DNA from 2 places in the Streptomyces fractus genome. Region 2 is predicted to be linked to the other one. Evidence: riboswitches for the same ligand, from Rfam matches in the RefSeq annotation. Region 2 holds a riboswitch; the other holds the start of a gene.
What was found. Region 2 has a riboswitch for glycine ahead of gcvT (glycine cleavage system aminomethyltransferase GcvT). Riboswitches for the same ligand answer to the same signal wherever they lie in the genome.

Region 1: another riboswitch for glycine. It lies ahead of gcvP (aminomethyl-transferring glycine dehydrogenase); the one in region 2 lies ahead of gcvT (glycine cleavage system aminomethyltransferase GcvT).

The regions. Positions count from the first base shown of each region.
Region 1 is NZ_JBMYHI010000002.1:7,631,881-7,647,151, reverse strand. Features, by position in the region: gene gcvP (aminomethyl-transferring glycine dehydrogenase) at 1-1,066, opposite strand, end outside; glycine riboswitch at 1,252-1,347, opposite strand; gene ACP4E5_RS36660 (PRC-barrel domain-containing protein) at 1,471-1,845, shown strand; gene ACP4E5_RS36655 (DNA polymerase IV) at 1,788-3,236, opposite strand; gene ACP4E5_RS36650 (MerR family transcriptional regulator) at 3,283-3,903, opposite strand; gene ACP4E5_RS36645 (bifunctional nuclease family protein) at 4,095-4,568, opposite strand; gene ftsR (transcriptional regulator FtsR) at 4,655-5,383, opposite strand; gene ACP4E5_RS36635 (FHA domain-containing protein) at 5,411-6,361, opposite strand; gene ACP4E5_RS36630 (DUF881 domain-containing protein) at 6,445-7,407, opposite strand; gene ACP4E5_RS36625 (small basic family protein) at 7,413-7,745, opposite strand; gene ACP4E5_RS36620 (DUF881 domain-containing protein) at 7,742-8,647, opposite strand; gene ACP4E5_RS36615 (sugar phosphate nucleotidyltransferase) at 8,736-11,231, opposite strand; partial or broken gene clsA (cardiolipin synthase ClsA) at 11,344-11,953, opposite strand; rRNA gene rrf (5S ribosomal RNA) at 12,113-12,229, opposite strand; rRNA gene ACP4E5_RS36600 (23S ribosomal RNA) at 12,318-15,271, opposite strand, start outside.
Region 2 is NZ_JBMYHI010000002.1:3,191,655-3,206,925, reverse strand. Features, by position in the region: gene glyA (serine hydroxymethyltransferase) at 1-592, opposite strand, end outside; gene gcvH (glycine cleavage system protein GcvH) at 601-978, opposite strand; gene gcvT (glycine cleavage system aminomethyltransferase GcvT) at 1,067-2,191, opposite strand; glycine riboswitch at 2,255-2,355, opposite strand; glycine riboswitch at 2,356-2,468, opposite strand; gene ACP4E5_RS16165 (AAA family ATPase) at 2,630-3,250, shown strand; gene ACP4E5_RS16160 (enhanced serine sensitivity protein SseB) at 3,362-4,186, shown strand; gene ACP4E5_RS16155 (enhanced serine sensitivity protein SseB C-terminal domain-containing protein) at 4,315-5,112, shown strand; gene ACP4E5_RS16150 (ABC transporter permease) at 5,411-6,415, shown strand; gene ACP4E5_RS16145 (ABC transporter substrate-binding protein) at 6,531-8,303, shown strand; gene ACP4E5_RS16140 (ABC transporter permease) at 8,449-9,450, shown strand; gene ACP4E5_RS16135 (ABC transporter ATP-binding protein) at 9,447-10,544, shown strand; gene ACP4E5_RS16130 (ABC transporter ATP-binding protein) at 10,586-11,749, shown strand; gene ACP4E5_RS16125 (M1 family metallopeptidase) at 11,879-13,279, shown strand; gene ACP4E5_RS16120 (trimeric intracellular cation channel family protein) at 13,313-13,984, shown strand; gene ACP4E5_RS16115 (thioesterase family protein) at 14,069-14,944, shown strand; gene ACP4E5_RS16110 (alpha/beta fold hydrolase) at 14,950-15,271, opposite strand, start outside.

The DNA of each region.
Region 1 (15,271 bases), 4.4 Mb from region 2:
CGGCGTACATGCCGGCCATGACGGCGAGCAGCACCTGCGCGGTGCAGATGTTGCTGGTCGCCTTCTCGCGGCGGATGTGCTGCTCGCGGGTCTGCAGGGCGAGGCGGTACGCCTTGTTGCCGTCGGCGTCGACGGAGACACCCACCAGGCGGCCGGGCAGCGAGCGCGCGAACTTCTCGCGCACGGCCATGTATCCGGCGTGCGGGCCGCCGAAGCCCATCGGGACACCGAAGCGCTGCGTCGTACCGACGGCGATGTCCGCGCCCAGCTCGCCGGGCGAGGTGAGCAGCGTCAGAGCAAGAAGATCAGCGGCAACGGTCACGATGGCGCCCAGCTCGTGCGCCTGGTCGATCACGGGCTTGATGTCCCGCACGACGCCGGAGGCGCCCGGGTACTGCACGAGCACGCCCACGACGCCGCGCTCGGCGACCTCGGCGGGGATGCCCTCGCTCAGGTCGGCGACGACGATCTCGACGCCGGTCGGCTCGGCGCGCGTCTGAATGACGGCGATGGTCTGCGGCAGGGCGTCGGCGTCGACGACGTAGACACCGTTCTTGACCTTGCCGACGCGGCGCGAGAGGGCCATCGCCTCGGCGGCGGCCGTGCCCTCGTCGAGCAGCGAGGAGCCCGAGGTGGGCAGGCCGGTCAGCTCGGCGACCATGGTCTGGAAGTTGAGCAGCGCCTCGAGGCGGCCCTGCGAGATCTCCGGCTGGTAGGGCGTGTACGCCGTGTACCAGGACGGGTTCTCCATGACATTGCGCAGGATGACGGGCGGCGTGAACGTCCCGTAGTAGCCGAGGCCGATCATCGAACCGAGAACGTCATTGCGCTCGGCGAGCGACTTCAGCTCGGCCAGCACCTCGGCCTCGCTGCGGGCGGCCGGAAGGTCGAGCGCCTCGGCGCTCTTGATCACATCGGGCACCGCGGCCGCGGTCAGCTCGTCCAGCGAGCCGTAGCCGACCTGCGCGAGCATCTTGGCCTGAGCGGCCTCATCGGGGCCGATGTGGCGCTGCTCGAAGGGGATCCCTCGCTCCAGCTGGGAGAGCGGAATACGGTTGGCGGTCATTGCGGAGGCCTCCTGGTCATTGCGACCTACGAGGGGCACCATGGCGCGGGTACCCGGACGGCCTCCCCCTCTGTCATCTCAACCTGAGAGCTTCACCGGCCCACCCCGCGAGAACACGGAACGCACCGGCTTGCACCGTCGGTGAGAGCGGAAACCGTGCACCCCGCCCTGCTTTCCAGAGTGACCTCGTCCGTGCGGTACAGGGGCCTGAGAGATTCCGGGGAGGATTTGCTCCTTCGGCGCCCCCGACTACCGTCGGAAGACTCTCCCGCACGGGGTCAGCAGCCGTCTGCCAGCCTACCAGCGGCTACTTGACCGGAGCCCCCGAGTGGCCGCCTTACGCAATGTGCTCTTTCGTAGTGCTTACAGACGAGTTGCGATCATCGCGATCAGTTGGAGGGCCCGTGCAGACCGATGTCGATCCGCGCAATCTGATCGGCCGCAAGGCCTTCGACCGCGACGGGGCCAAGATCGGCACCATCGACGAGGTGTACCTGGACGACGCCACGGGCGTGCCGGAATGGGCCGCGATACGAACCGGCCTGTTCAGCCGCGACGCGTTCGTCCCGCTCGAGCCCAGCGACTTCACGGACGGCACGCTGCACGTGCCCTTCGAACGCTCCCTGATCAAGGACGCCCCCGACTTCGGCGTGGGCCGCCATCTCTCCCCGGAGCAGGAGCTCCAGCTCTACCACCACTACGGTCTGGACATCACGGCTCCTCAGTCGCCCGACGTCACGTTCGGCAAGGTCGCGGGCGCGGAGGACGACCCGACCTGATCGCGGCCCCCGCCGACGGCTCCCCCACCTTCGACGGCTCTTTCCACCAGCGGCAGCGGATCCGCCGACTCCAGCTCGGGATCGTCGACCCGGAAGGTCCGCACCCGCCCCGGCACCACCGCATACGGCGTCTCGAACCGCACGGTCACCCGCCCGAGCCCGCTCCCCTGCACCCACCCCGGCCCGAACTCGGCATGCCGCACATCGTGCCCGGCCAGCCATCTCCGCTCGACGGGCTCGGCGGCCTCCACCGGCTCGACCGCGGCCGCCTCTCCCTCCGGCTCCTCGGCCGCGGCCTCCGCGGCCGCCTCCTCCGCGGCGGCGAACTGCGCGAACAGATCCTCCTGCGTGAAGTCGGCGAGCCCACTGACACCGACCCCCAGCAACCGCACGCCCCCGGTCGTGTCCACGCTCTCCAGCAACCGCGCCGCGGCCTCCCGCACCACCCCGGGATCGTCCGTCGGCCCCCGCAGCGTCTCGGAGCGCGTCAGCGTCGAGAAGTCGTAGCGCCGCACCTTGAGCACCACGGTCCGCCCCGACCGCTCGGCCGCTCTCAGCCGCTCCACGCACCGGCCGGCGAGCCTGCGCACCTCCATCCGGACCCGCACCCGGTCATGGATGTCCACGTCGTACGTGTCCTCGACCGATACGGACTTGGAGTCCCGCTCGGCGACGACGGGCCGCTCGTCGCGGGCGAGCGCCATCTCGTACAGGTGGCTGCCGTGCGCCTTGCCGAGGAGACGCACCAGCTCGTCCTCACCGGCCCCCGCGATCTCCTCCACGGTCTGGATCCCGGCCCGCCGCAGATGGTCCGCCGTCGCGGGCCCGACGCCGGGCAGGATCCGCACGGACCGCGGCCCGAGCAGCGCGCGCTCGGTACCGGGGCGTATGAGCACGAGCCCGTCCGGCTTGGCCTCCTCCGAACCGATCTTCGCGAGCATCTTGGACGCGGCGAGCCCCACGGACCCGGTCAGCCCGGTCACGCGCCGGATGTCGGCCCGCAGCCGACGCCCCACGGCCTCCGCCGACGCGGCGTCCCAGGCCGCCTCACCGGCCTCGAGATCGACGAACGCCTCGTCCAGGCTCAGCGGCTCGACGAGCGGCGAAAGGGCGCCCAGGAGACCCATCACCTGCTCGCTGATCTCCCGGTAGAGCCGGAAACGCGGCACCAGATAGGCGGCGTGCGGCGCGAGCCTGCGCGCCTGCCCCATCGGCATCGCCGAGTGCACCCCGAACTTCCGCGCCTCGTACGACGCCGTGGCCACCACGCCGCGCGGACCCAGCCCGCCCACGACGACCGCTTTCCCGCGCAGGCTCGGCTTCGCCGCCTGCTCCGCAGAGGCGTAGAAGGCATCCATGTCGAGATGCAGGATCGTGGGCGCGGTTCTCACATCACCGATGCTGCCCTACGCCACTGACAACGGGGCCGTACGGACCTCACACGGCCCTGCCCCGCCGCCTCGCGAGCTCGTCCGTCGGGTTCGGCGGCACGATCGTCTCGCCGGTGTCCACACGCTCGCCGTGCAGCTGCGAGAGCGCGGCCTCCACGTCCCGCCAGACGACGCCCACGGCGATCCCGAAGACCCCCTGGCCGCCCTGGAGCAGGTCGTGCACCTCGTCCGGCGACGTGCACTCGTACACGGTCGCGCCGTCGCTCATCAGCGTCATCCGCTCCAGATCCCGGAAGCCGCTCTCGCGCAGGTGCTGCACGGCGGTCCGGATGTTCTGCAACGAGACGCCCGTGTCCAGGAAACGCTTGACGACCTTGAGGACGACCACGTCCCGGAAGCTGTAGAGCCGCTGTGTCCCCGATCCGTACGCGGAGCGCACGCTGGGTTCCACAAGGCCGGTTCTGGCCCAGTAGTCGAGCTGCCGGTAGGTGATGCCGGCCGCCGCACATGCCGTCGGCCCCCGGTATCCCAGCTGCTCGGAAGCGGCCGAGCCGCTCTCCCCCGCCACCACAGGCACGGCCTGCGGGCGCTGCGGAGTGTGATCGGCCGCGCTGCCGTCAAACAGGTACGGACCGCCCGTCGCCGTACCGTCGCCGCTGCTTCTCACGCCGACCTCCTCATTGACCTGCCTTGTCGACGGTAGGCAGTCACAGGGGGTGCGTCAACGAACGCCACACTAGGCACGCCGAGTGATAATCACCCTAAGAGTGGTTTCCCGTGACCCACCGCCGGGAAAGGCTAGCCGAATGTCCCGACGGCGCCGCCGCTCGACGGCCGGTCCGGCCGTCGTCCTGGAGGTCACTGACTGTTGGTGCCGAAGTCCTCGGGAGAGATCTGGTCGAGGAACTCGCGGAACTTCTCCACCTCGTCCTCCTGCTCGTCGGGGATCGCGATCCCCGCATCGTCCAGGACCCCGTCACTGCCGAAGATCGGCGTACCGGTGCGCAGCGCCAGGGCTATGGCGTCCGACGGGCGGGCACTGACCTCGACCCCGCTCGCGAACACCAGCTCCGCGTAGAAGACGCCTTCGCGCAGGTCCGTGATGCGCACTTCCGTGAGCTCCTGGCCGACCGCCTCAAGGACATCCTTGAAAAGGTCGTGCGTCAGCGGACGCGCGGGCGCCATGCCCTGCTGGGCGAAGGCGATCGCGGTCGCCTCCCCCGGTCCGATCCAGATGGGGAGGTACCGGTCGCCTCCCACTTCACGCAGGAGCACGATCGGTTGGTTGGAGGGCATTTCGACCCGGACACCTACGACGTCGAGCTCGTTCACACAGCAACCCTAGGACGTGCCCGGTCGGTTTGGGTAGTCGGGCATCCACCGAGGACCGGGCCATCGGTGCTCACCCGCGCCCGCGATCAGGGCAGACGCACCCCGAGCGCGGTCTGCACAAGTGCCGAGTGCAGCCTCACGGTGAGGCCCGCCAGCTCCTTGGCACGGGCCTCGGCATGCGCCCGCGTCTGCGGGTTGCGGTGCACCTTCAGCGGGGCCACCACCTGGTCCACCAGGCCGGCCTCCCGGTCCGCGGCCGCCCGCATGACCCGCAGGTGCCGCGGCCCGATCCCGAACCGGGCCAGCTCGCCGATGAGCTCGGCGACCAACACGGCGGAGGCGTCGTAGCCGCCGTCGGGCAGGGGTGTGAGGAGCCCGTACGACTCCCATTCGTCGAGCTCGTGCTCCTCGACGCCGACGGCGGCCAGCAATTCGTCCCGGCCGACCCGCGCGGCCGTCGGCACGTCGTCGCCGTCCTCCGCGTCGCCGGGGCGTCCCGGCGCGGGCACGGACAGCGTCTCGCCCGGCTCCAGGGCGTCGAGCTGCTCCTTGATGACCTTCAGCGGCAGGTAGTGGTCCCGCTGCATACGCAGCACATGGGCGAGCCGCTCGACATCGTCCGGGCTGAACTTCCGGTAGCCCGAAGGCGTCCGCCGGGGCTCGACGAGGCCTTCGGACTCAAGGAACCGGATCTTGGAGATGGTGACTTCGGGAAACTCTTCTCGGAGCACGTTCAGTACGGTGCCGATGCTCATCAGCCGACTGTCCGTGGTGGCGGTACCCCCTGGGGCACCGCCACTCGTCGTGTGCAGCATGGACCTTCCTGAAGGGTCGCGGACGGTTCAGATACCGCGCTGGCTCGCGTAGAACACCAGCCGGTACTTGCCGATCTGCACCTCGTCCCCGTTGTTCAGCGTCACCGAGTCGATGCGCTCACGGTTCACATACGTGCCGTTGAGGCTGCCGACGTCGGCGACGGTGAACGAGCCGTCCTGCAGGCGACGGAACTCCACGTGGCGACGCGACACGGTCACGTCGTCCAGGAAGATGTCGCTCTGCGGGTGGCGCCCCGCGGTGGTCAGCTCGCCGTCCAGGAGGAAGCGGCTGCCCGAGTTCGGACCGCGCCGCACCACCAGGAGCGCCGAGCCCAGCGGCAGCGCGTCGACCGCCGCCTGCGCCTCGGGCGAGAGGGCCGGAAGCTGCGTCTGACCCGTCGCCTCCGGGTCGTAGGACTCGAGGCCGGAGATGGAGATCGTGGACGTCGTCTCCGACGGCCCCTCCGGCGTCGCGCCGCCACGCAGCGGCGCACCGCAGTTGGAGCAGAACCGGCTGTTCTCCCCGTTCTGGTTTCCGCACCTCGTACACACCAGGGCCGACATGGACGGATCCTCCTGCCGCGGCTGCCCCGCGGGGGCGTGGGACGCGTACGGGTCGGGGGTAAACCCTCCACCCGTACTTGAGGTTGACGGTTCTCCGAAACCTATGCGGCCGGAACCGGCAGGGTCAACAGACGACGCGCCCTGTCCGCCCGAATTGTCTCCGGCGACCTGGTCCCGGAACAGCGGGCGCTCACCCACCTGCGTCTCCGGCACGTCTCCCTGCCGCGGCGCGCGATGACGGGCGTCCTCACGCGCGCTCTTGCCGAACAACTTCGCAAACAACTTCACGGGCGATTCCCCTTGACCGAAACAGACCCGCCCGTGGGGCAGGACGAACCCTGACTGCACACATCGGCGTACATCGCGTACATGATTGACACGGACACCCTCACAACGTCCGTATCCGCCAAACAGTTTCCACCACGCACACCACCCTTGCTGCGGCGACCCCCCGCAACGTCATGCCCTCGCACGGTATCCACCATGCACCCCCGGCTTCACTCCGAGGACGACCGAGCGTAATCAGGCCGTTGCGCCGATCGCAAGGCATCCACGACGATCTTGCCGGAGCGGCTCACGGCCACCGTGGCCTGCTCCTTCTCGAGCGTCTGCACCACACCCCCGGGGATGTTCAGGGCCGGCTCCAGGTCCTGCGGCTTGCCGATGACCTTGAACCGGTAGGGACGGCTGATCCGGTGCCCGTCCACGCTGATCCCCTTCCCGCCACTGCCGTCCGTCAGATACGTGTTGGCCACGACACGGACATCGTTCACCTGGATCGCCTCCGCGCCGGCGGCGCGCAGCTCCTGGATGGCGTCGAGCAGCATGTCCGCCTCCACGGCCCCCTTCGTGTCGGTGACGGTCATGGTGATCCCGGGCCCCTGCGCGGCCGTCGTGCCCGCCAGGATGCCGAGCTGCTTCTGCTTCTCGGCCGTCTGCTTGCGGGCCTCGTCGGCCTGGTCCGAACTGCTCTCCAGCTCGGTGCGCTGGTCCACGAGACCTTGCTTCTCATCCTCAAGACGCTGAGTTCGATCATCCAGTTCATCGAGGATGCGAACGAGATCTTCCTGACGCGCACCGCGCAGGGCGCTGTTGTCGCTGGTGGACCGCACCTGGATGGCGAGCCCGAGCCCCAGGACGAACAGCAGCACAGCCATGATGAGTTGGGCACGCGACGCGCGTGGCGGCCACAGACCCTTCACGAGCCGCTGCCGCCCGGTCAGTTCGGGCTCGACGACGTCCGGGCCGACCGGCTCCGCCTCGGGCGCCTCGGACTCAGCCGGACCCGACTCCGACTCCTCCGGCTCCTGCCCCACCTCCGGCGTACGGCTCTCCGGCGGCACCTCGGCAGGCAGTTCGGCAGGAAGCTCCCTGCGCAACTGCTCGGTCTCGCCGTCCGGTTGCCCGCTCCGCACGTTCTCGCGGCTCTCGGCGTTCTCTTCGTTCTCGTTCTTACTCATCGGCCTCACGCCCTGAACACATGCCGCCGGATCGCGGCCGCGTTGGAGAAGATGCGGATGCCGAGCACCACGACGACACCGGTCGACAGCTGCGCGCCGACGCCCAACTTGTCGCCCAGGAAGACGATCAGCGCGGCCACGACGACGTTCGACAGGAACGAGACGACGAACACCTTGTCGTCGAAGATCCCGTCCAACATGGCGCGCAGCGCCCCGAACACCGCGTCCAGCGCCGCGACGACGGCGATGGGGAGGTAAGGCTCGACGACCGCCGGAACCTCGGGCCGGACGAAAAGACCGACCACGACTCCCACGACGAGGCCCAGTACGGCGATCACGATGTGCCCTTCTGCTCTGCTCTCGGCTGTGCTGTACGTACGATCACGCTGGGGGCGGCAGGAAGCTTGATGTCGTCCTGGGCCGAAATACTGGTCCTGACCCCGAAGTTCTCCTGCAGCGCGTGCAGGTAGAGACCGTCGGCGCTGTTCTGGAACCGCGTGCTCAGCCGCTGCCCGTCCCCCACCGCGAGCACCGTGTACGGCGGCACCAGCGGCTTGTTGTCGACCAGTATCGCGTCACCCGCGGCCCTGATCGCGGACAGCGAGGTGAGGCGCTGCCCATTGATACTGATGGCCTCGGCGCCGGACTGCCAGAGACCGTTCATGACGCGCTGCATGTCCCGGTCACGTACGCGGCCGGTGTCGGAGAAACCGTTGCTCTCGCGCGGACCGCTCCCGTCGCCCGTGGTGGCCGACTTGGCGTCGTCGACGACGAGCTTCACACCGGGGCCGTGCACGGCGACGGCGCCGGAGAGCACCCCCGCCAACTCCCCCTGCTCGCCACCGTGCTTCTTCAACGCCTCGCGCTGCATCTCGCCCACACGCCCGCGCAGCGAGTCGACCTGTCCCTCCAGCTTGTCCGCGGACTCGGTCTCCCGGTCGATGCGGTTGATGAGCTCCTCGCGCTCCTTGGCCACCACCGGCGCGGCGACGCGGGCCTGCGCGGCGCCCACCGTCACCACGAGCGCGGCGAGCACGAGTCCCGCCGCGAGCCCCAGCTTCGCCCGCAGCGTCTTCGGCAGACCGCTCTGGCCCAGCGCCTCTTTGCGCGCGGTGGCCTCCGCGTACCCGTCGTCCAGGCTGTGATCCATGACGTTGGTCAGCAGCGACATGGAGGCGTCGGGGCGCGCGGGGCGCTCTGGGGTGCTCCGTTTGGGGGGCTGCTGCGGCATGCCGCACATCGTCGCACGTCGCGGCCCCTACCACGCAACGACCCCACTGTCCCGCTGCTCGACGCCCGAAATAGGCGTCGAGCAGCGGATATCCGGGTCAGCGGCCGGCGCTGTCCACAACGGCCGACCATTCGTCGAGCAGCTGCTGCGCGGAGGCGTCGTCCGGTCCTTCGGCCCACAGATGGGTGACGGCCTCGGCCGGGTCGGGCAGCACCATCACCCAGCGCCCGTCGGCCTCCACGACCCGCACTCCGTCGGTCGTGTCCACGGACCGCTCGCCCGCCTCCTCAACGACGCGGCGCATGACGAGCCCCTTGACGGCCCACGGCGTCGCCAGATCCCGCTTGAGCACGTGCGCCCGCGGAATCCGCGCGTCGATCTGGCTGAGGGTCAGCTGCGTACGGGCGACGAGCCCGATGAGCCGCACAAAGGCCGCGGCACCGTCGAACACACTGCTGAACTCGGGAATGATGAACCCGGCGCGCCCGTCCCCACCGAAGATCGCCCCGTCCTCACGCCCCACGCGCGTCAGGTCGTCGGGCGACGTCGTCGTCCACTCGACCTGCGTCCCGTGATAAGCGGCGACCTGCTCGCCGATACGGGTCGTGGTCACTGGCAGCGCGACCCGCCCGCTCCTGCGCTCCGCCGCGACAAGATCGAGCATCACGAGCAACGCCCGGTCGTCCTCGACGATCCGCCCCTTCTCATCGACCAGCGAAAGCCGCTCACCGACGGGGTCGAACCGCACCCCGAAGGCGGCCCGCGCCGACGCCACGATCTCCCCCAGCCGTACGAGCCCGGACCTGCGGGCGTCCGCCGTCTCCGTGGGCCGCGACTCGTCGAGCCCGGGATTGATCGTCAGGGAGTCGACACCGAGTCGCCCGAGAAGGCTGGGCAGCACGAGCCCGGCGCTCCCGTTCGACGCGTCGACGACGACCTTCAGCCCGGCCTCCGCGACCCCCGTCGTATCGACGTTGCGCAGCAACGACCCCGTGTACGAGTCGAAGACGCTCGACGGGAAGTGCAGGTCGCCGATCTCCCCGGGGAACGCCCTGCGGTACTCCTGCCGCGCGTACACCCGGTCCAGCTTGCGCTGACTGCCCTGCGAAAGATCCGCCCCGCGCTCGTCGAAGAACATGATGTCGACGGAGTCCGGCACCCCGGGCGTCGTACGGATCATGATCCCGCCGGCACTGCCCCGCGCCGTCTGCTGCCGCGCCACGGGCAGCGGCACGTTCTCCAGATCCCGTACGTCGATGGCGCTGGCCTGGAGCGCGGAGATGACGGCCCGCTTGAGCGCACGCGCACCACGGGAGTGGTCGCGCGCGGTCGTGACGGTCGACCCCTTCTTGAGCGTCGTCGCGTACGCCCCCGCGAGCCGTACGGCCAGCTCCGGCGTGATCTCGACGTTCAGGATCCCGGAGACGCCCCTCGCCCCGAACAGATGGGCCTGCCCACGCGACTCCCAGATGACCGACGTATTGACGAAGGCACCGGCCTCCACGGTCTTGAACGGGTAGACCCGCACATTGCCCTGGACGATCGATTCTTCGCCGACGAGGCACTCGTCGCCGATGACGGCGCCGTCCTCGATCCGCGCGGCCCGCATGATGTCGGTGTTCTTTCCGACCACACAGCCCCGCAGATTGCAGTGCCGCCCGATATAGACGTTGTCGTGCACGACGGCCTTGTGCAGGAACGCCCCGCTCTTCACGACGACGTTCGAACCGACGACCGTGTGCTTCCGGATCTCCACATCCGCTTCGACCTTGGCGTAGTCGCCGATGTAGAGCGGTCCGCGCAGCACGGCGTCCGGGTGCACCTCGGCACCTTCGGCGACCCACACACCGGGCGAGATCTCGAACCCGTCGAGTTCGACGTCGACCTTTCCTTCGAGGACGTCGGCCTGGGCCTTCACATAGCTCTCGTGTGTCCCGACGTCCTCCCAGTACCCCTCGGCCACATAGCCGTAGATGGGCTTGCCTTCCTTCATCAACTGCGGGAAGACATCTCCGGACCAGTCCACCGGAACATCGGCCTCGACGTAGTCGAAGACTTCGGGCTCCATCACATAGATGCCCGTGTTCACCGTGTCCGAGAAGACCTGCCCCCAGGTCGGCTTCTCGAGGAAGCGCTCGACCTTCCCCTCCTCGTCGACGATGGTGATACCGAATTCCAGCGGATTGGGCACACGCGTCAGACAGACGGTGACGAGCGCGCCCTTCTCCTTGTGGAATTCGATGAGCTCGGTGAGGTCGAAATCGGTGAGGGCGTCACCCGAGATGACAAGAAAGGAGTCGTCCTTCAGCGCTTCCTCAGCGTTCTTCACGCTGCCGGCAGTGCCGAGTGGCTTCTCCTCGTTGGCATAGGTGAGCTCCATTCCCAGCTCTTCGCCATCCCCGAAGTAGTTCTTGACGAGTGAAGCCAAGAACTGCACGGTGACCACGGTCTCGCTGAGCCCATGCCGCTTGAGCAGCCTGAGCACATGCTCCATGATCGGCCGATTGGCCACAGGCAGGAGCGGCTTGGGCATGCTCGAGGTCATGGGGCGAAGGCGTGTGCCTTCGCCTCCGGCCATCACGACGGCCTTCATGTCGGAAGCGTCCTCCTTGAAGAGACGACGGTCTAGCCGACTTCGCCCGCCCGGAATGACCCGCACTTGTCACGGCGGGCCATCTGGCCTCTGCCAACACGCAATGGCGAGCTCAATCGGCCATGGAGTCCGCCCGGACAAGCCGGCGGACTTGAACCACGTAGAGGATCCCTGCCCACCAGTACAGCGTCGTACCCCATCCGGCGAACGCCCATCCGAAAATAGCAGCGAGTTCGTGGATCCAGCCCGTTCCGTCACTGAGAAGCAGCAAGGGGAACGCGTACATCAGGTTGAAGGTCGCTGCCTTCCCGAGGAAGTTCACCTGGGGCGGCGGATAGCCGTGGCGCCGGAGGATCCCCACCATCACCAGAAGAAGCAGCTCCCGCGCCAAAAGTACGGAGGTCAACCAAATGGGCAGAATGTCACGCCAGGTCAAACCCACCAACGTGGACAAAATGTAGAGCCGGTCAGCGGCCGGGTCGAGCAGCCGGCCGAGGCTGCTGATTCTGATTCCAGCGCCTCGCGAGCTTCCCGTCGAGATAGTCACTGACGCCGCTGAGAGCCAGCACGAGCAGCGCCCAGCCATCACTCTTGGGGCCCCCGAACTCAGGGCGCAGGATGAGCCACAGGAAGAGGGGCACGCCGACGAGACGCGCCATGCTGAGGATGTTCGGGATGGTGAGGACCCTGTCCGTCTGAACACGGGTCTCCTGGACCTCCACCCGGGGGCCTCCTGTGGGGAACGAACCAACGATACCCCCCGACTTTACCCTCAGTGTCGACCAGCGAGAGCTACCGGGGGTCGCCGTAACGCTCGGTTACGGCCCTTGAACACAGAAAAGCCCGGACCGTATCCCGGCCCGGGCTTTTCTATAAAATTAGTTCGGCGGCGTCCTACTCTCCCACAGGGTCCCCCCTGCAGTACCATCGGCGCTGTGAGGCTTAGCTTCCGGGTTCGGAATGTAACCGGGCGTTTCCCTCACGCTATGACCACCGAAACACTATGAAACTATCAACCGGAGCCGTGGCACATGGCTACGACGGTTGTTCGTGGTTTCAGAACCAACACAGTGGACGCGAGCAACTGAGGACAAGCCCTCGGCCTATTAGTACCGGTCACCTCCACACCTTACGGTGCTTCCAGATCCGGCCTATCAACCCAGTCGTCTACTGGGAGCCTTAACCCCTCAAAGGGGGTGGGAATACTCATCTCGAAGCAGGCTTCCCGCTTAGATGCTTTCAGCGGTTATCCTTTCCGAACGTAGCCAACCAGCCATGCCCTTGGCAGGACAACTGGCACACCAGAGGTTCGTCCGTCCCGGTCCTCTCGTACTAGGGACAGCCCTTCTCAATATTCCTACGCGCACAGAGGATAGGGACCGAACTGTCTCACGACGTTCTAAACCCAGCTCGCGTACCGCTTTAATGGGCGAACAGCCCAACCCTTGGGACCGACTCCAGCCCCAGGATGCGACGAGCCGACATCGAGGTGCCAAACCATCCCGTCGATATGGACTCTTGGGGAAGATCAGCCTGTTATCCCCGGGGTACCTTTTATCCGTTGAGCGACGGCGCTTCCACAAGCCACCGCCGGATCACTAGTCCCGACTTTCGTCCCTGCTCGACCCGTCGGTCTCACAGTCAAGCTCCCTTGTGCACTTACACTCAACACCTGATTACCAACCAGGCTGAGGGAACCTTTGGGCGCCTCCGTTACTCTTTGGGAGGCAACCGCCCCAGTTAAACTACCCATCAGACACTGTCCCTGATCCGGATCACGGACCCAGGTTAGACATCCAGCACGACCAGAGTGGTATTTCAACGACGACTCCCCCTGAACTGGCGTCCAAGGTTCACAGTCTCCCACCTATCCTACACAAGCCGAACCGAACACCAATATCAAACTATAGTAAAGGTCCCGGGGTCTTTCCGTCCTTCTGCGCGAAACGAGCATCTTTACTCGTAGTGCAATTTCACCGGGCCTATGGTTGAGACAGTCGAGAAGTCGTTACGCCATTCGTGCAGGTCGGAACTTACCCGACAAGGAATTTCGCTACCTTAGGATGGTTATAGTTACCACCGCCGTTTACTGGCGCTTAAGTTCTCAGCTTCGCCACACCGAAATGTGACTAACCGGTCCCCTTAACGTTCCAGCACCGGGCAGGCGTCAGTCCGTATACATCGCCTTACGGCTTCGCACGGACCTGTGTTTTTAGTAAACAGTCGCTTCTCGCTGGTCTCTGCGGCCACCCCCAGCTCAGACAGTAAATGTCATCACCAGGAATGGCCCCCCTTCTCCCGAAGTTACGGGGGCATTTTGCCGAGTTCCTTAACCATAGTTCACCCGAACGCCTCGGTATTCTCTACCTGACCACCTGAGTCGGTTTAGGGTACGGGCCGCCATGAAACTCGCTAGAGGCTTTTCTCGACAGCATAGGATCATCCACTTCACCACAATCGGCTCGGCATCAGGTCTCAGCCTTGTGTGCGACGGATTTACCTACCGCACGGCCTACACCCTTACCCCGGGACTACCATCGCCCGGGCTGGACTACCTTCCTGCGTCACCCCATCGCTCACCTACTACCAGCTTGGACCGGCGGCTCCACCACTTTCCATTCCCCGAAGGGTCCGGAACGGCTTCACGGCCTTAGCATCACTGGATTCGATGTCTTTCGCGTCACAGCGGGTACCGGAATATCAACCGGTTATCCATCGACTACGCCTGTCGGCCTCGCCTTAGGTCCCGACTTACCCTGGGCAGATCAGCTTGACCCAGGAACCCTTAGTCAATCGGCGCACACGTTTCTCACGTGTGTATCGCTACTCATGCCTGCATTCTCACTCGTGAACCGTCCACAACTACCTTCCGGTGCTGCTTCACCCGGCACACGACGCTCCCCTACCCATCCACACACCCGTTGGGGCTGTTGTATGAATGACACGACTTCGGCGGTACGCTTGAGCCCCGCTACATTGTCGGCGCGGAATCACTTGACCAGTGAGCTATTACGCACTCTTTCAAGGGTGGCTGCTTCTAAGCCAACCTCCTGGTTGTCTCTGCGACTCCACATCCTTTCCCACTTAGCGTACGCTTAGGGGCCTTAGTCGATGCTCTGGGCTGTTTCCCTCTCGACCATGGAGCTTATCCCCCACAGTCTCACTGCCGTGCTCTCACTTACCGGCATTCGGAGTTTGGCTAAGGTCAGTAACCCGGTAGGGCCCATCGCCTATCCAGTGCTCTACCTCCGGCAAGAAACACACGACGCTGCACCTAAATGCATTTCGGGGAGAACCAGCTATCACGGAGTTTGATTGGCCTTTCACCCCTAACCACAGGTCATCCCCCAGGTTTTCAACCCTGGTGGGTTCGGTCCTCCACGAAGTCTTACCTCCGCTTCAACCTGCCCATGGCTAGATCACTCCGCTTCGGGTCTTGAGCGCGCTACTGAATCGCCCTATTCGGACTCGCTTTCGCTACGGCTTCCCCACACGGGTTAACCTCGCAACACACCGCAAACTCGCAGGCTCATTCTTCAAAAGGCACGCAGTCACGACTGTATGTGCAAGCACATACAGCGACGCTCCCACGGCTTGTAGGCACACGGTTTCAGGTACTATTTCACTCCGCTCCCGCGGTACTTTTCACCATTCCCTCACGGTACTATCCGCTATCGGTCACCAGGGAATATTTAGGCTTAACGGGTGGTCCCGCCAGATTCACACAGGATTTCTCGGGCCCCGTGCTACTTGGGTGTCTCTCAAACGAGCCGCTAATGTTTCGACTACGGGGGTCTTACCCTCTACGCCGGACCTTTCGCATGTCCTTCGCCTACATCAACGGTTTCTTACTCGTCCTGTCGCCGGCAGACGACAGAAGAGAGATCCCACAACCCCGTACACGCAACCCCTGCCGGGTCTCACACGTATACGGTTTGGCCTCATCCAGTTTCGCTCGCCACTACTCCCGGAATCACGGTTGTTTTCTCTTCCTGCGGGTACTGAGATGTTTCACTTCCCCGCGTTCCCTCCACACTGCC
Region 2 (15,271 bases):
ACAGGTACGCCTCGACCTCGTCGGCGATGCGACGGAACTCGGCGAAGTCCAGCTGGCGCGGGTACGCGGACCAGCCGGCGATGATCACCTTCGGCCGGTGCTCCTTGGCGAGGCGCTCGACCTCGGCCATGTCGACCAGACCGGCGTCGTCCACGTGGTACGGGACCACGTTGAACTGCTTGCCGGAGAAGTTCAGGCGCATGCCGTGCGTGAGGTGGCCGCCGTGCGCCAGGTCCAGGCCGAGGATCGTGTCGCCCGGCTTGGCGATGGCGAACAGGGCGGCCTGGTTCGCGGAGGCGCCCGAGTGCGGCTGCACGTTCGCGTACTCGGCGCCGAACAGCGCCTTCACGCGGTCGATCGCGATCTGCTCGGTGACGTCGACGTGCTCGCAGCCGCCGTAGTAGCGGCGGCCGGGGTAGCCCTCCGCGTACTTGTTGGTGAGGACCGAGCCCTGGGCCTCCATGACGGCGGCCGGGGCGAAGTTCTCCGACGCGATCATTTCGAGGGTCGACTGCTGGCGCTTCAGCTCGGCGTCGACCGCGACGGCGACCTCGGGGTCGAGCTCGTGCAGGGATTCGTTCAGTACGGACATCGGTGCGGTCAGCTCCCGGAGAAAGCGGTGTACTCGTCGGCGGAGAGCAGGTCCTTCGGCTCGTCGGCGAGCCGGACCTTGAACAGCCAGCCCCCCTCGAACGGGGCCGAGTTGACGAGCGCCGGGTCGTCGACGACGTCCTGGTTGATCTCGGTGACCTCGCCGTTGACAGGGGAGTACAGGTCGGAGACCGACTTGGTCGACTCGAGCTCGCCGCAGGTCTCGCCCGCGGTCACGGTGTCACCGACCTCGGGGAGCTGGACGAACACGATGTCACCGAGCGCGTTGGCCGCGTGCTCCGTGATGCCGATCGTGGCGACGCCGTCCTCGACGGCCGAGAGCCACTCGTGCTCCTTGCTGTAACGCAGCTGCTGGGGGTTGCTCATGATGCGAATTCTCCTGTACGCGGGAAGGTGCTGGTGACGGTGGGTGCGCCGACGGGCGGCCGGGCTGCTTCTGGCGCTTTGGAAGGAACTATTTCTGGCGCTTGTAGAACGGCAGGGCCACGACCTCGTACGGCTCGTGCTTGCCGCGGATGTCGACGCCGACGCCGGCCGTACCCGCCTCGGCGTGCGCCGGGTCGACGTAGGCGATGGCGATCGGCTTGCCGAGCGTCGGGGACGGGGCGCCCGAGGTGACCTCGCCGATGACCTGGCCGTCCGCGACGACCGACATCCCGGCGCGCGGGACGCGGCGGCCCTCGGCGATGAGGCCGACGAGCTTGCGGGGCGGGTTGGCCTCGGCCTTCGCGGCGGCCTCCTTGAGCGCGTCGTGGCCCACGAAGTCGTCGCCGTGCGAGGTCTTCTCGAACTTCACGACGCGGCCGAGCCCGGCGTCGAAGGGCGTGAGTTCGGTCGTCAGCTCGTGCCCGTACAGCGGCATGCCCGCCTCCAGGCGCAGCGTGTCCCGGCAGGACAGGCCGCAGGGGACGAGGCCGTACTCGGCGCCCGCCTCGGTCAGCGCCTGCCACAGCTTCTCGGCGTCGGCCGGGGAGACGAACAGCTCGAAGCCGTCCTCGCCGGTGTAGCCGGTGCGCGCGATGAGCGCCCGCACACCGGCGACGGTGCCGGGCAGACCCGCGTAGTACTTCAGGCCGTCGAGGTCCGCGTCCGTGACGGACTTCACGATCGCGGCGGAGGTCGGGCCCTGCACCGCGAGCAGCGCGTACGCGTCGTGGTCGTCGCGGACCTCGGCGTCGAAGCCGGCGGCGCGCTCGGTGAGGGCGTCGAGCACGACCTGCGCGTTGCCCGCGTTCGCGACCACCATGTACTCGGGGGCCTCGGTCTCGCCGAGCCGGTACACGATCAGGTCGTCGAGGATCCCGCCGTCCTCGCGGCAGATCATGGTGTAGCGGGCGCGGCCGGGGCCGACGGAGCCGATGTTGCCGACGAGGGCGTGGTTGAGCAGGTCCACGGCCTGTGGCCCGGTCACCGTGATCTCGCCCATGTGGGACAGGTCGAAGAGACCGGCCCGGGTGCGCACGGCGTTGTGCTCGTCGCGCTCGCTGGCGTAGCGCAGCGGCATGTCCCAGCCGGCGAAGTCGGTCATCGTCGCGCCGAGCGAACGATGCAGGGCGTCCAGTGCGGTGGTGCGGGTCATAGCTGGTGTGCTCCCGGTGGCATGACGGCGATGGCGGAGTCTCGAAAAAACGCGCGCGAGACGTCCTCCCCATCTGTCATCGGAACCTGAGAGGTTCGCCCCGAGGGGCTTGCACCTTGGGTGGGGGCGCCGCGTCACAAGGACGCCCCACTTTTCAGATCTGCCTCGCCCGCGCGGTACGGGGCCTGAGAGATTCAAGGGAGGGACTTGCTCCTTCGGCGCCCGGGCACTCGTCAATGGTTCTGTACGAGGCCCGGAACTCTCCCGCGCGGATTCAAGCGGCCGGTATGCAGTTTGCGCGCACATCATTGCATGCCTGTCCGACAGGGAAACCCCTTGAGGTGCATTACCTTCTCTTTACACTTGAGGGGCAACGGTGGCGTGACCGGAACGGGGAGGACGATCACGGTGCACAAGGCAGTCGCGGGGGCGTATGCGGTGTCGGGTTCGGCGTCCGTGGTGGCGGGGGTGCGGATCCCCGGGCAGCGCTCGGTGCGGGACCTGCGGGGCCGGCGCGGTCACACGCCGCACCGGCTCGCCTTCGCGGCGGGCGACCTCGTCGTGCTCTCGGGCCTGCCGGGCAGCGGCAAGTCGACGCTGATGCGGCGGGCCGTCACGGAGATCCGGATCGACTCGCAGGACACCCGCGAGCGCTGGGCCGCGCGCATGCCGCGCCGCGTGCCGTACGCGCTGTACCGCCCGCTGGTCCGGGTCGCGCACTACGTGGGGCTGCGCCGGGCGATGCGCTCGGGCGCGAGCGTCGTCGTGCACGACTGCGGTACGCAGGCGTGGGTGCGCCGCTGGGTGACCCGCACGGCGCGGCGGCGCGGGGCCGCCGTCCACCTGATGCTGCTCGACGTACCGGCGGACACGGCCCTTGAGGGGCAGCGGGACCGCGGCCGCGGGGTGTCCCGGTACGCGTTCGCCCGGCACCGCCGGGCGGTGGGCGCGCTCGTCAGCGCGACGGAGCGGGGGAACCTGCCGGCCGGGATGGCGTCGGCGGTGCTGCTCGACCGGGCGGCGATGGAGGCGCTGGGAGGGATCACGTTCGGCGACTGACGCCGGCGTCCCTGGTGCAAGCGGAAGGAACCGCACCGTGTCCCGTTGTGTGTACGAGTTAAGGTCGGGCGGGCACAGCAGCGGGCAGAACGGCAGAGGTTGATGGCAGTCATGGAGTTCCCAGGCACCCCGGAGCCGGGTCACGGTCACGCCCAGGGGCACGAGGGCGGCTTCGCCCACCCCGCGCAGGGCTGGCCCGTCAACGAGTTGGAGGAGGTCCTCGCCGCGGCCATCGGCCAGCAGGCGGGGAGCGCCGCCGGCGGCCGGATCGTCGAGGCGCTCGGCCGTAGCCACGTGTGGATCCCGCTGCCCCGGGGCGGTTCGAACGCCAGCAGGGACCTCGATCTGCCGAGCCTGGAGATCGGGGGCCAGGCCTACGTCCCCGTGTTCAGCTCCGAGCAGCAGTTCATGGCGGTCACCGGTGGCCGCATGGACTGCACGGTGGCCCCGGCCGTCGAGTTCGCGCGCGGCCTTCCGCCGCAGGTCGGCATCGCCGTCAACCCGGACGGCACGGTCGGCGTCCCGCTGCCGCCGCCGGCCGTCGCCGAACTGGCCCGCAGCGGGCGCACGCCGCTCGACGGCCCGGCGACGGGCGGCCGCGTGGTGCTGAGCGAGCCCGACTGGCAGGTCGACCCCATGGACTTCCTGGCCGCGGTGCGCGAGGAGTTCGAGGGGCTCGGCACGGTGCTGAGCGCCCGGCGCTGCCTCGCGACCGTGGAGGACGCGGAACCGTCCCTGTTCATCGGCGTGGAACTGGCGCAGGCGGCCGGCGCCGCGGGGGGCGCGCGGGAGCTTCCGCTGGACGCGCTGGGGCGGGCGCTGGGCCGTGCGCCGGTGGCCTGGACCGTCAACCTGGTGTTCCTGGATGTGACGCAGGACCCGGTCGCGGACTGGCTGCGTACACACGTACGGCCGTTCTACGTACGAGAAGGGTGACGGCGTCCGTCAAGTCGGTGTCAGTATCGCCGCTTAAGCTGGTTTCATGACGTGACCGGTCGGCGCTTCGCTCTCCGGCCACGTATGGGAACACGGACGTAGTTGAAGAGCCGAAGGGGCGGTTACGGGTGAGTGCGTCGGGCACGGCCGCGGCCGGACAGGTCGAGCACATGCTGCGCCAGGTGACGCCGGGACGCTACGACGCGTACGAGGCGCTCCTCAAGGCCCTCGCCGACCCCGCGGCCGGGCAGGTCTGGATGCTGCTCTGGCACGGCCAGGCCGGATCCCCTGACGCCCAGTACGGGAACATGGAGGTCGACGGCTTCTCGTACGCCCCCTGCGTCACGTCCGCCCAGGAGCTCTCCGCCTCCGGCTGGTCGCGGGCGTACGAGGTGGTGAGCGGGGTCGACGCGGCGCGCACGCTCTACCCGGACCACTACGGGCTCTGGCTGAACCCGCACGCGCCGGGCGGCGGCGTCGGCATCCCGTGGCTCGACCTGCGCCGCATCGCGGGCGGCCTGGACCGCCAGCCGGCGGGCCCGCTGCGCCTGTCCGAACCCGCGATCGAGATCCCCCAGTTCTACGCCGTCCTGACCCAGAACGCGCACCGTACGACGGCGATCCGCTCGCTGCGCCGCGCCTGGGTCCAGCCCACGCTGGGCGCGCCCTACCTGGCCATCGGCCTGGACGTCTACGACACGTCCCCGGCGTCCGTGGACGCGGTCCGCGCCATGATGCAGCAGTCCATCCCGGCGGTCCCCGAGGGCCTCCCGGTCTCCACGGTCGCGATGTCGGACGAGTACGACCCGGTGGCGATGTGGCTGCGGCAAGCGCGTCCGTTCTATGACCGGGAGGCGCACGCCGCCCCCGCGGGACAGGTCGGCGGGGGCTACGGGTATCCGCCGCCCTACGGCGCGACGTACTGAAAGCGGCGGGGCAACATAGCCGGTTCCGCCCCAACTCGACCGGTCAAAGGCGGGATTCGCCCCTCGCGTCCCAACTGCCCACCGTCCGGCCCCCGTTCACGGCAGTCCGGATAACGGAACACCCCAGCCTGCATCACGTTTAGGCATCCTTTCGCCGTCAAGTCTGGCAACAGATCACACCCAGGTTGAAGACTCCCGCTCCAAGGGGGCTTCGCCTCTGTGTACGACGGACTGAACCACGCCGCCACAGCGGCAAGTGCGGGCCGGTCACCGCCGGTTGAGAGGGGTCCCTGCCACGATGACGGCACCATTGCACGACACGAGCGCGGAAGCGGAACCGAGCGCACCGGTCGAGCCTGCCAAGGGAGACGGAGACCGCAAGGTCGAGGGACGGTCGCTCAAGCAGATCGCCTGGAACCGGCTGAAGCGTGACAAGGTCGCCCTCGGCGGTGGCATCGTTGTCGTACTCCTGGTCCTGGTCGCGGTCTTCGCGCCGCTCATCGTCAGCATGCTCGGCCACCCGCCGAACGAGTTCCACCAGGACAAGCTCGACCCGCTGACGAACCTGCCCCAGGGCGCGCTCGGCGGCGTGAGCAGCGACTTCCTGTTCGGCCTCGAACCGAACAAGGGCCGCGACATCTTCAGCCGCATCCTCTACGGCGCCCGGATCTCGCTGCTCGTCGCGTTCCTCGCGGCGATCGTCGCCGTCGCGCTCGGCACCCTGTTCGGCATCATCGCCGGCTACTTCGGCGGCTGGATCGACGCGGTGATCAGCCGCGTGATGGACGTGCTGCTCTCGTTCCCGCAGCTGCTCTTCATCATCTCCCTGGTCTCGGTGCTCCCGGACGACCTGCTCGGCCTGACCGGCAGCGGGGTGCGCATCGCCGTACTGGTACTCGTCATCGGATTCTTCGGATGGCCGTACATCGGCCGTATCGTCCGAGGACAGACGCTCTCCCTGCGGGAGCGTGAATACGTCGAGGCGGCACGGTCGTTGGGCGGTGGCTCGCGGCACATCCTGTTCCGCGAACTGCTGCCGAACCTGGTCGCGCCGATCGTCGTCTACATGACGCTCATGATCCCGACCAACATCCTCACCGAGGCGGCGCTCAGCTTCCTCGGCGCGGGTGTCCGGCCGCCCACGGCCTCCTGGGGCGGCATGCTCCGCGACGCCCTGGAGACGTACGAGCACGACCCGATGTTCATGGTCATCCCGGGTGTCACGATCTTCATCACCGTTCTCGCGTTCAACCTCTTCGGCGACGGGCTGCGCGACGCCCTCGACCCGAAGGGCACCCGGTAACGCCGTACAAGTCCAACTGGCTTTCACAGAACTGCCCCTGCAGCACCGTCAGGTGGCTTGACTCCATGGTTCTCCGGCAGGTGTCCGGGACCGCGATCTCGGAGGTTACGAGAAAATGCCCACAGGTTCCTCGAAACGACGGCTCGCAGCCGGTGCCGCCCTCGTGGTCGCGGCTCTGGTGTCGACCACGGCGTGCGGTGGCGGAGACGGCAACGACTCCAAGGACTCGTCGAAGGGCGCCGGTTACGACGCCGCGTACAACAAGATCGCCAACCCTTCGACGAAGAAGGGAGGCACGCTGCGCATGGTCGGCAAGCAGGACCTCGACTCCGCCGACCCGCAGCGCGCCTACTACGGCATGTCGTGGGACTTCATGCGGTTCTACACGCGCCAACTGGTGACCTACGCGCCCAAGCCGGGGGCGGCCTCCACCGAGCTCGTCGGTGACCTGGCCAAGTCCAAGGCCGACATCACCGACGGCGGCAAGACGTACACGTACCACCTGCGGGACGGGATCACCTGGGAGGACGGCTCGCCGATCACCTCCAAGGACATCAAGTACGGCATCGAGCGCAGCTGGGCGACGGACACCATCACCGGTGGCCCGCAGTACCTGAAGAAGAACCTGGACCCCAAGGGCGAGTACAAGGGCCCCTACAAGGACAAGTCCAAGGACAAGCTCGGCCTGAAGTCGATCCAGACGCCGGACGACCAGACCATCGTCTTCAAGCTGCCGAAGCCGAACGGTGACTTCGAGCAGTTCCTCGCCATGCCGACCGGCTCGCCGGTCAAGATGGCGAAGGACACGAAGGCCAAGTACACCTCGCACCCGTTCTCCGCCGGCCCGTACAAGTTCCAGTCGTACAAGGCCAACAAGAAGATCGTCCTGGTGCGCAACGACAAGTGGAAGAAGGCCTCGGACCCGATCCGTGCCGCGCTTCCCGACAAGATCGACGTGACGATCTCCGCCAACCTGGAGGAGAACGACAAGCGCCTGATGGAAGGCGACTACGACGTCGACATGAACGGCACGGGCATGACCCAGTCGGGTCGCGTCTCCGCCGTCGAGGACCACAAGGACAGCGTCGACAACATGCGGACGTCCTTCGTCCGCTACGTCGCCCTGGTGCACAAGGCCAAGCCGTTCGACAACGTCCACTGCCGCAAGGCCGTGTTCTACGCGACCGACTTCGCGGGCCTGCAGCAGACCCGCGGCGGCAAGCTGGCCGGCGGTGACATCGCCAACTCGACCCTGCCGAAGTCCATCAAGGGTCACAGCGATTACGACCCGTACGGCATCCTCGCCCGCAAGGGCAAGCCGGACGAGGCCAAGGCCAAGTCCGAGCTGAAGGAGTGCGGCAAGCCGACCGGCTTCTCCACGAAGATCACCGCCCGTACCAACAACCCGGGCGAGGTCGACACCGCCGAGGCGCTGCAGGAGCAGCTCGCCAAGGTCGGCATCAAGGTCGAGGTGGACTCCTTCGACGGAGCCGAGTCCGCCTCCGTCACCGGTTCCCCGAAGGTCGTCAAGTCGCGCGGCTACGGCATGATCATGAGCGGTTGGGGCCCGGACTTCCCGTCCGGCCAGGGCTTCGGCCAGCCGCTGTGGGACAGCCGCTTCCTCTCGCAGACCGGTAACTACAACGAGTCCGAGATCAACGACCCGAAGATCGACTCGCTGTTCGACAAGGCGATCGCCGAGACCGACACGGACAAGGCCGGCGAGATCTACAAGTCGCTCGACAAGCGGATCCTCGACCAGGCCGACTGGATGCCGTTCATCTACGAGAACAACATCACGTGGCGTGGCCCGCGCCTGACGAACGCCATGATGGCCGACGCCTACAGCGGTCGCTACGACTACGCCTCCCTGGGCGTCGTCAAGTAACACCCCTTGCCGGACGGCGGAGTCGATCCGCCGTCCGGTTCGCCCCAGCCGCCGAAACCCGCCAGTCCGAAGGGCAGGTGATGGCCCCGGGCGGTGACCGTGGACTCCCACAAGGAGCGCACGGGAATCGCCCCGGCCGCGCACAGTGCTTGCTTATCTCATCCGGCGCCTGTTCGCCGTAGTCATCATGGTGCTCGTCGTTCTGTTCGCGACCTTCACCATCTTCTTCATGCTGCCCAAATGGGCGGGTCAGGACATCGCCGTGCTCTTCGCCGGCAAGTCGTCCGGCGCCGAGCAGCTCGCGGGAATCCGGATCAAGCTGGGGCTCAACGACCCCCTGCTCGTCCAGTTCTGGGACTTCGTCAAGGGCATCCCGATGGGGCGCGACTACGCCAATGGCAATGACGTGACCCATTGCGCGGCGCCCTGCTTCGGGTACTCCTTCCGTACGGAGGAACCCGTCTGGAACACCCTGAAGGACGCGCTCCCGGTCACCGGCGCGCTCGCCCTCGGCGCCTGTGTGCTGTGGCTCATCGGCGGCGTCGCCACCGGTGTCGTCTCCGCCCTCAAGCGCGGCTCGATCTGGGACCGCTCCGCCATGACCATCGCCCTCGGCGGCGTCTCCCTGCCGGTCTTCTTCACCGGCATGGTCGCCATGGGGATCTTCGTGCACAGCCTCGGCTGGGTGCACATCGCCGACTCGCTCTCCACCGACGACTCGATCGGTACGTGGATCGAGACGCTGATCCTGCCGTGGATCGTGCTCGCCTTCCTCAACGCCGCGATGTACGCCAGGCTCACCCGCGCCACCATGCTGGAGATCCTCGGCGAGGACTACATCCGCACCGCGCGCTCCAAGGGCCTCGGCGAACAGGCCGTCATCACCAGACACGCCCTGCGGTCCGCGATGACCCCGATCCTCACCGTCTTCGGACTCGACCTCGGCGTGCTGATGGGCGGCGCCGTGCTCACCGAGTCCACGTTCAACCTGCCGGGGCTCGGCCTCGCGGCGGTCCAGGCCATCAGCAACAAGGACCTGCCCGTGATCCTCGGCGTGACGCTCATCGCGGCCCTCGCGATCGCCGTCGCCAACCTCGTCGTGGACCTCTTGTACGCCGTCATCGACCCGCGAGTGAGGCTGGGATGACCGAACTGAACAAGACCGGAGCGGCGGTCGGTGAACCCGTCACCGCCTCCGGCACCCCCAGCTCCTTCCTCGAGGTCCGTGACCTCAAGGTGCACTTCCCGACCGACGACGGCGTGGTCAAGTCCGTCGACGGACTCTCCTTCACGCTGGAGAAGGGCCGCACCCTCGGCATCGTCGGCGAGTCGGGATCCGGCAAGTCCGTCACCTCCCTCGGCATCATGGGCCTGCACACCACCGGCCAGTACGGCCGGCGCAAGGCGCGGATCGAGGGCGAGATCTGGCTGGACGGCACCGAGCTGCTCTCCGGCGACCAGGGCACCGTGCGCAGGCTGCGCGGCCGCGACATGGCGATGATCTTCCAGGATCCGCTGTCCTCGCTGCACCCGTACTACACGATCGGCAAGCAGATCGTGGAGGCCTACCGGGTCCACCACAAAGTCGACAAGAAGGTGGCGCGCAAGCGGGCCGTCGAGATGCTCGACCGGGTCGGCATTCCCCAGCCGGACAAGCGGGTCGACTCCTACCCGCACGAGTTCTCCGGCGGCATGCGCCAGCGCGCGATGATCGCGATGGCCCTCGTCAACAACCCCGAACTGCTCATCGCCGACGAGCCGACCACCGCGCTCGACGTGACGGTGCAGGCGCAGATCCTCGACCTGATCCGCGATCTGCAGAAGGAGTTCGGCTCCGCCGTCATCATGATCACGCACGACCTCGGGGTCGTCGCGGAGATGGCCGACGAACTCCTCGTGATGTACGGCGGCCGCTGCGTCGAGCGGGGCACCGCCGAGCAGGTCTTCACCACGCCCCAACACCCGTACACCTGGGGCCTGCTGGGCTCGATGCCGCGCATCGACCGGGAGCAGACCGAGCGGCTCACCCCGGTCAAGGGCTCGCCGCCCAGCCTCATCAACCTGCCGAGCGGCTGCGCCTTCAACCCGCGCTGCCCGTACGCGGACGTACCCAAGGACAACATCACCCGCACCGAGCGCCCCGAACTGCGCGAGCTCGGCTCCGGACACTTCTCCGCCTGCCACATGTCGGGCGAGGAGCGCGAGCGGATCTGGATCGAAGAGATTGCGCCGAAGCTGTGACGGATGACCAAGGATCGGACGCCAAAGGACCTGAAGCCCAGATGACGACCCCTTCGCCCCCCTCGATCCCTCAGCAGGCGACGACCTCCCCGGACGCCGCGGCCGGCGAGCCGCTGCTCAAGGTGGACGGCCTGGTCAAGCACTTCCCCATCCGCAAGGGACTGCTCAAGCGGCAGGTCGCCGCGGTGCAGGCGGTCGACGGGCTCTCCTTCGACGTCCGCGCCGGAGAGACGCTCGGCGTCGTCGGGGAGTCCGGCTGCGGCAAGTCGACCATGGGCCGCCTGATCACCCGCCTGCTCGAACCCACGGGCGGCCGCGTCGAGTTCGAGGGCCAGGACATCACGCACCTGAGCACCGGCGGCATGCGTCCGCTGCGCCGCGATGTCCAGATGATCTTCCAGGACCCGTACTCGTCGCTGAACCCGCGCCACAACATCGGCGCGATCGTCGGCGCCCCGTTCCGGCTGCAGGGCGTCAAGCCCGAAGGCGGCGTGCGCAAGACGGTGCAGGAACTCCTGGAGAAGGTCGGCCTCAACCCCGAGCACTACAACCGCTACCCGCACGAGTTCTCCGGCGGGCAGCGTCAACGCATCGGCATCGCGCGGGCGTTGGCCCTGCGGCCGAAGCTCGTGGTCGCGGACGAGCCGGTGTCGGCGCTCGACGTCTCGATCCAGGCCCAGGTGGTGAACCTGCTGGACGACCTCCAGGACGAGCTCGGCCTCACCTACGTGATCATCGCGCACGACCTCTCGGTCATCCGGCACGTCTCGGACCGGATCGCGGTCATGTACCTCGGAAAGATCGTCGAGTTGGCCGACCGCGACGATCTGTACGCGACGCCGATGCACCCGTACACGAAGGCGCTGCTCTCGGCCGTGCCGGTCCCCGACCCGAAGCGCCGGGGCGCCAAGAGCGACCGCATCCTGCTGCGCGGCGACGTCCCGTCGCCGATCGACCCGCCCACGGGGTGCCGCTTCCACACGCGCTGCTGGAAGGCGACGGAGCTCTGCAAGACGACGGAGCCCCCGCTGATCCCGCTCGCCACGGCCCACCAGGTCGCCTGCCACCACCCGGAGAACGCCCCGGACCAGGCCCCGGAGGACTCCACCCTCCTCCAGGTGGCGAAGGAAGCGATCGACGTGATCACGGTCCCGGAATCGGTGGAGTCCGCGGAGGACGACACTTCGAGCCCAGCCGGCGACTGAGGTACGGGGGCCGGGGCGGAACTCCCGCCTAGTGGCGTGTACATGGCCCAAAAGGGTCATGTACACGCACAGCGCCGACCGGCAGAGTTCCGCTGTCCGTTACACCGGAACCCGCTCGAAGGGACGCCCATGGCACTCTCCCGTTCGGCACGCCTGGCCGCGCTCACCGTAGCCGCCGCCTCCTCCTTCTGTCTGATAGCCGCCGCACCCGCCCCCACCCCCGGCTCCGACGGCATCGGCGACCCGTACTTCCCGCAGCTCGGCAACGGCGGTTTCGACGCCGACCACTACGCCCTCGACGTCGCGTACAACCCCGACACCGACCGCCTCGACGGCCGCACGACCCTCACCGCGCGCGCCACCCAGAACCTCTCCGCCTTCGACCTCGACCTGCAGAAGCTGACCGTCACCAAGGTCGAAGTGAACGGCAGACGCGCCGAGTTCACCCGCAGCGGGGACGAACTGCGCATCACGCCGTCCGCCTCGCTCCACAAGGGCAAGACCTTCACCGCGACCGTCACCTACGGCGGCGTCCCCGAACCCCTCAGCGGTCCCATCGTCTTCGGCTCCGACTACGGCTGGATGAAGACTGCGGACGGCGTCTTCGTCGCGTGCGAGCCGAACGCCGCCTCGACCTGGTTCCCGTCCAGCGACCACCCGTCCGACAAGGCCACGTACGACATCCGTATCAAGGCCCCGAAGGGTCTGACCGGCGTCTCGAACGGCCGCCTCGTCGACACGTACGACACCGACAAGGGCAAGCAGACCGTCAACCACTGGCGCGAGTCGAAGCCGATGGCCTCGTATCTGGCGACCGCCAGCATCGGCAAGTTCGACGTGAAGACCGGCAAGACGCCCGCCGGCACCCCCATCTACGTGGCCATCGACCCGGTCCTGGCCAACAGCAACAACGTCGACGTGTACGCGGTGACCGCCGAGGCCACCGATTACTGGTCGCAGGTCTTCGGCCCCTACCCCTTCGAGGAGACGGGCGCGGTCGTCGACGACATGCCGCAGGCCGGCTTCTCCCTGGAGACGCAGACCAAGCCCAGCTACTCCGCCGTCCGCTCCGAGTCGACCATCGTGCACGAGCTGGCCCACCAGTGGTTCGGCGACTCCGTCTCCGTCGAGCAGTGGAAGAACATCTGGCTCAACGAGGGCTTCGCCACGTACGCCCAGTGGCTGTGGACCGAGCACAAGGGCGGCGCCTCCGCCCATGACTCCTTCCTCGCCGGCTACAACTCCCGCCCGGCGACCTCCTCGTTCTGGCAGACGAAGGTCGGCGACCCGCAGCGCGACACGATGTTCGCCTCCGCCGTCTACCAGCGCGGCGCGATGACGCTCCAGATGCTGCGCGAGCGCATCGGCGACAAGGCGTTCTTCAAGCTGCTCCCCGCCTGGACGAAGATGCACCGCTACGGCAACGCCGATACGTCCGACTTCATCGCCCTCGCCGAGCGCGTCTCGGGCCAGCAGCTCGACGACCTCTTCGACACATGGCTGTTCACGACGGGCAAGCCCAGCCTGTAAGGACCCCGCGGCCGCGGCAGGTAAGAATGTCGCGTGATCCAGGAACTGTTCACCCCCTCCGTCCAGCATTGGCTCGACCTCATCGGGATCTTCGTCTTCGCGATCTCCGGTGCCCTGATGGCCGTCCGCAAGAACTGGGACGTCTTCGGGATCGCCGCGCTCGCGGAGGTCACCGCGCTGGGCGGAGGGGTCTTCCGCGACCTGGTCATCGGCGCCGTGCCACCGGCCGCGTTCACCGACCTCGGCTATTTCGTCACGCCGCTGGTCGCCGCCGCGCTCGTCTTCTTCCTGCACCCGGAGGTCGAGCGCACCCAGGTCGCGGTGAACGTCTTCGACGCGGCGGGCCTCGGCCTGTTCTGCGTCACGGGCACGACGAAGGCGTACGACTACGGGCTCGGGCTCACCGCCTCCGCCGCGCTCGGCCTCGCCACCGCGGTCGGCGGCGGCGTGACGCGCGACATCATCGCCAACGAGGTGCCGTCCCTCGTGCGCTGGGACCGCGACCTCTACGCGGTGCCCGCCATGGTCGGCGCCGGGGTCGTCGTCCTGTGCATCCGCCTCGACGCCCTGAACGGCTACACCAGCAGCCTCGCCGTCCTCACCGCCTTCATCCTGCGGCTGCTCGCGATGCGCTTCCACTGGCGGGCGCCGCGCGCGTGGAACCGCAGGTCGGCCGGGGTGGAAGTGACGGAGGAGACGCCGTAGCCGGGGGCTGGGGAGCGGACAGGGAGCGGGCCGGGGAGCGGTGAAAGCTACCGCTTAGTAATTTCCTGTTGTACGTTTCCGTGTATGGGAGACGCAGTATCCACGCAGAGCCGTCCGGCGACCATCGGTGACAGCGAGTTCGACCGCGACACCGCCGTCACGCGGCGCCCGGGCGAGCCCGGTGTCTACGACATCGACCTCTCCGCGGGCTGGACGATCATCAACGCCCTCAACGGCGGCTACCTCCTCGCCGTGCTCGGCCGCGCCCTCGCGGACGCCTTGCCGCACGACGACCCGTTCACGATCTCGGCGCACTACCTGACCGCGTCCGCGCCGGGCCCCGCCGTGATCAGGACCGACGTGGCCCGCACCGGCCGCACCCTCTCCACAGGACAGGCCTCCCTCTTCCAGTTCGCGGAGGACGGCGGCGAGGTCGAGCGGATCCGGGTCATCGCCTCCTACGGCGACCTGGACACGCTCCCCGACGACGTGCGCACGAGCGCCGAGGCGCCCGTCATGCCCTCCGCCGACCAGTGCTTCGGCGCGGGCGACGCCCCCGATGGCGCGCCGCCCGTGCCCGGCAGCTCCGCGATCTCCGACCGGCTGCACCTGAAGCTCGACCCGGCCACGCTGGGCTGGGCGCTCGGCGCGCCGTCCGGCAAGGGCGAGATGCGCGCCTGGTTCGGCCTCGCCGATGGCCGCGACATGGACCCGCTGTCGCTGCTGCTCGCGGTGGACGCGCTGCCGCCGACCGCCTTCGAGATGGGCCTCAAGGGCTGGGTGCCGACGGTCGAACTGACCGTCCACGTGCGCTGCCGCCCGGCCCCCGGCCCCGTCCGCGTGTCGATCACGACGCGGAACCTGGCCGGCGGCTTCCTGGAGGAGGACGCCGAGGTCTGGGACTCGCGGGACCGCCTGGTGGCCCAGTCGCGCCAACTCGCGCGCGTACGGCTCGGCTGAATCTCCTACGGACGCAGGAACTCGCCCAGTACGGCGGCGAGTTCCGCGGGCGCGTCCTCCTGGACGAGATGCCCGGCGCCCTCGATGATCCGCAGCTCGGCGCCGGGGATCAGCTTGGCCAGCTCGTGCGCCCGCGCGACCGGGATCCAGGTGTCCTCGGCGCCCCAGCAGACGAGCACGGGCAGGTCCAACTCCCCGTAGCGGTCCTGGATGTCGTCGGTGCCGTCGTGCGGGGGGTTCTGCGCGATCTGCCGGTAGAAGGAGTCCTTCCCGGCCTCGGTCAGCCAGGGCGCGACCACGCGCGCGTGCGTCTCGGGGTGCAGTCCG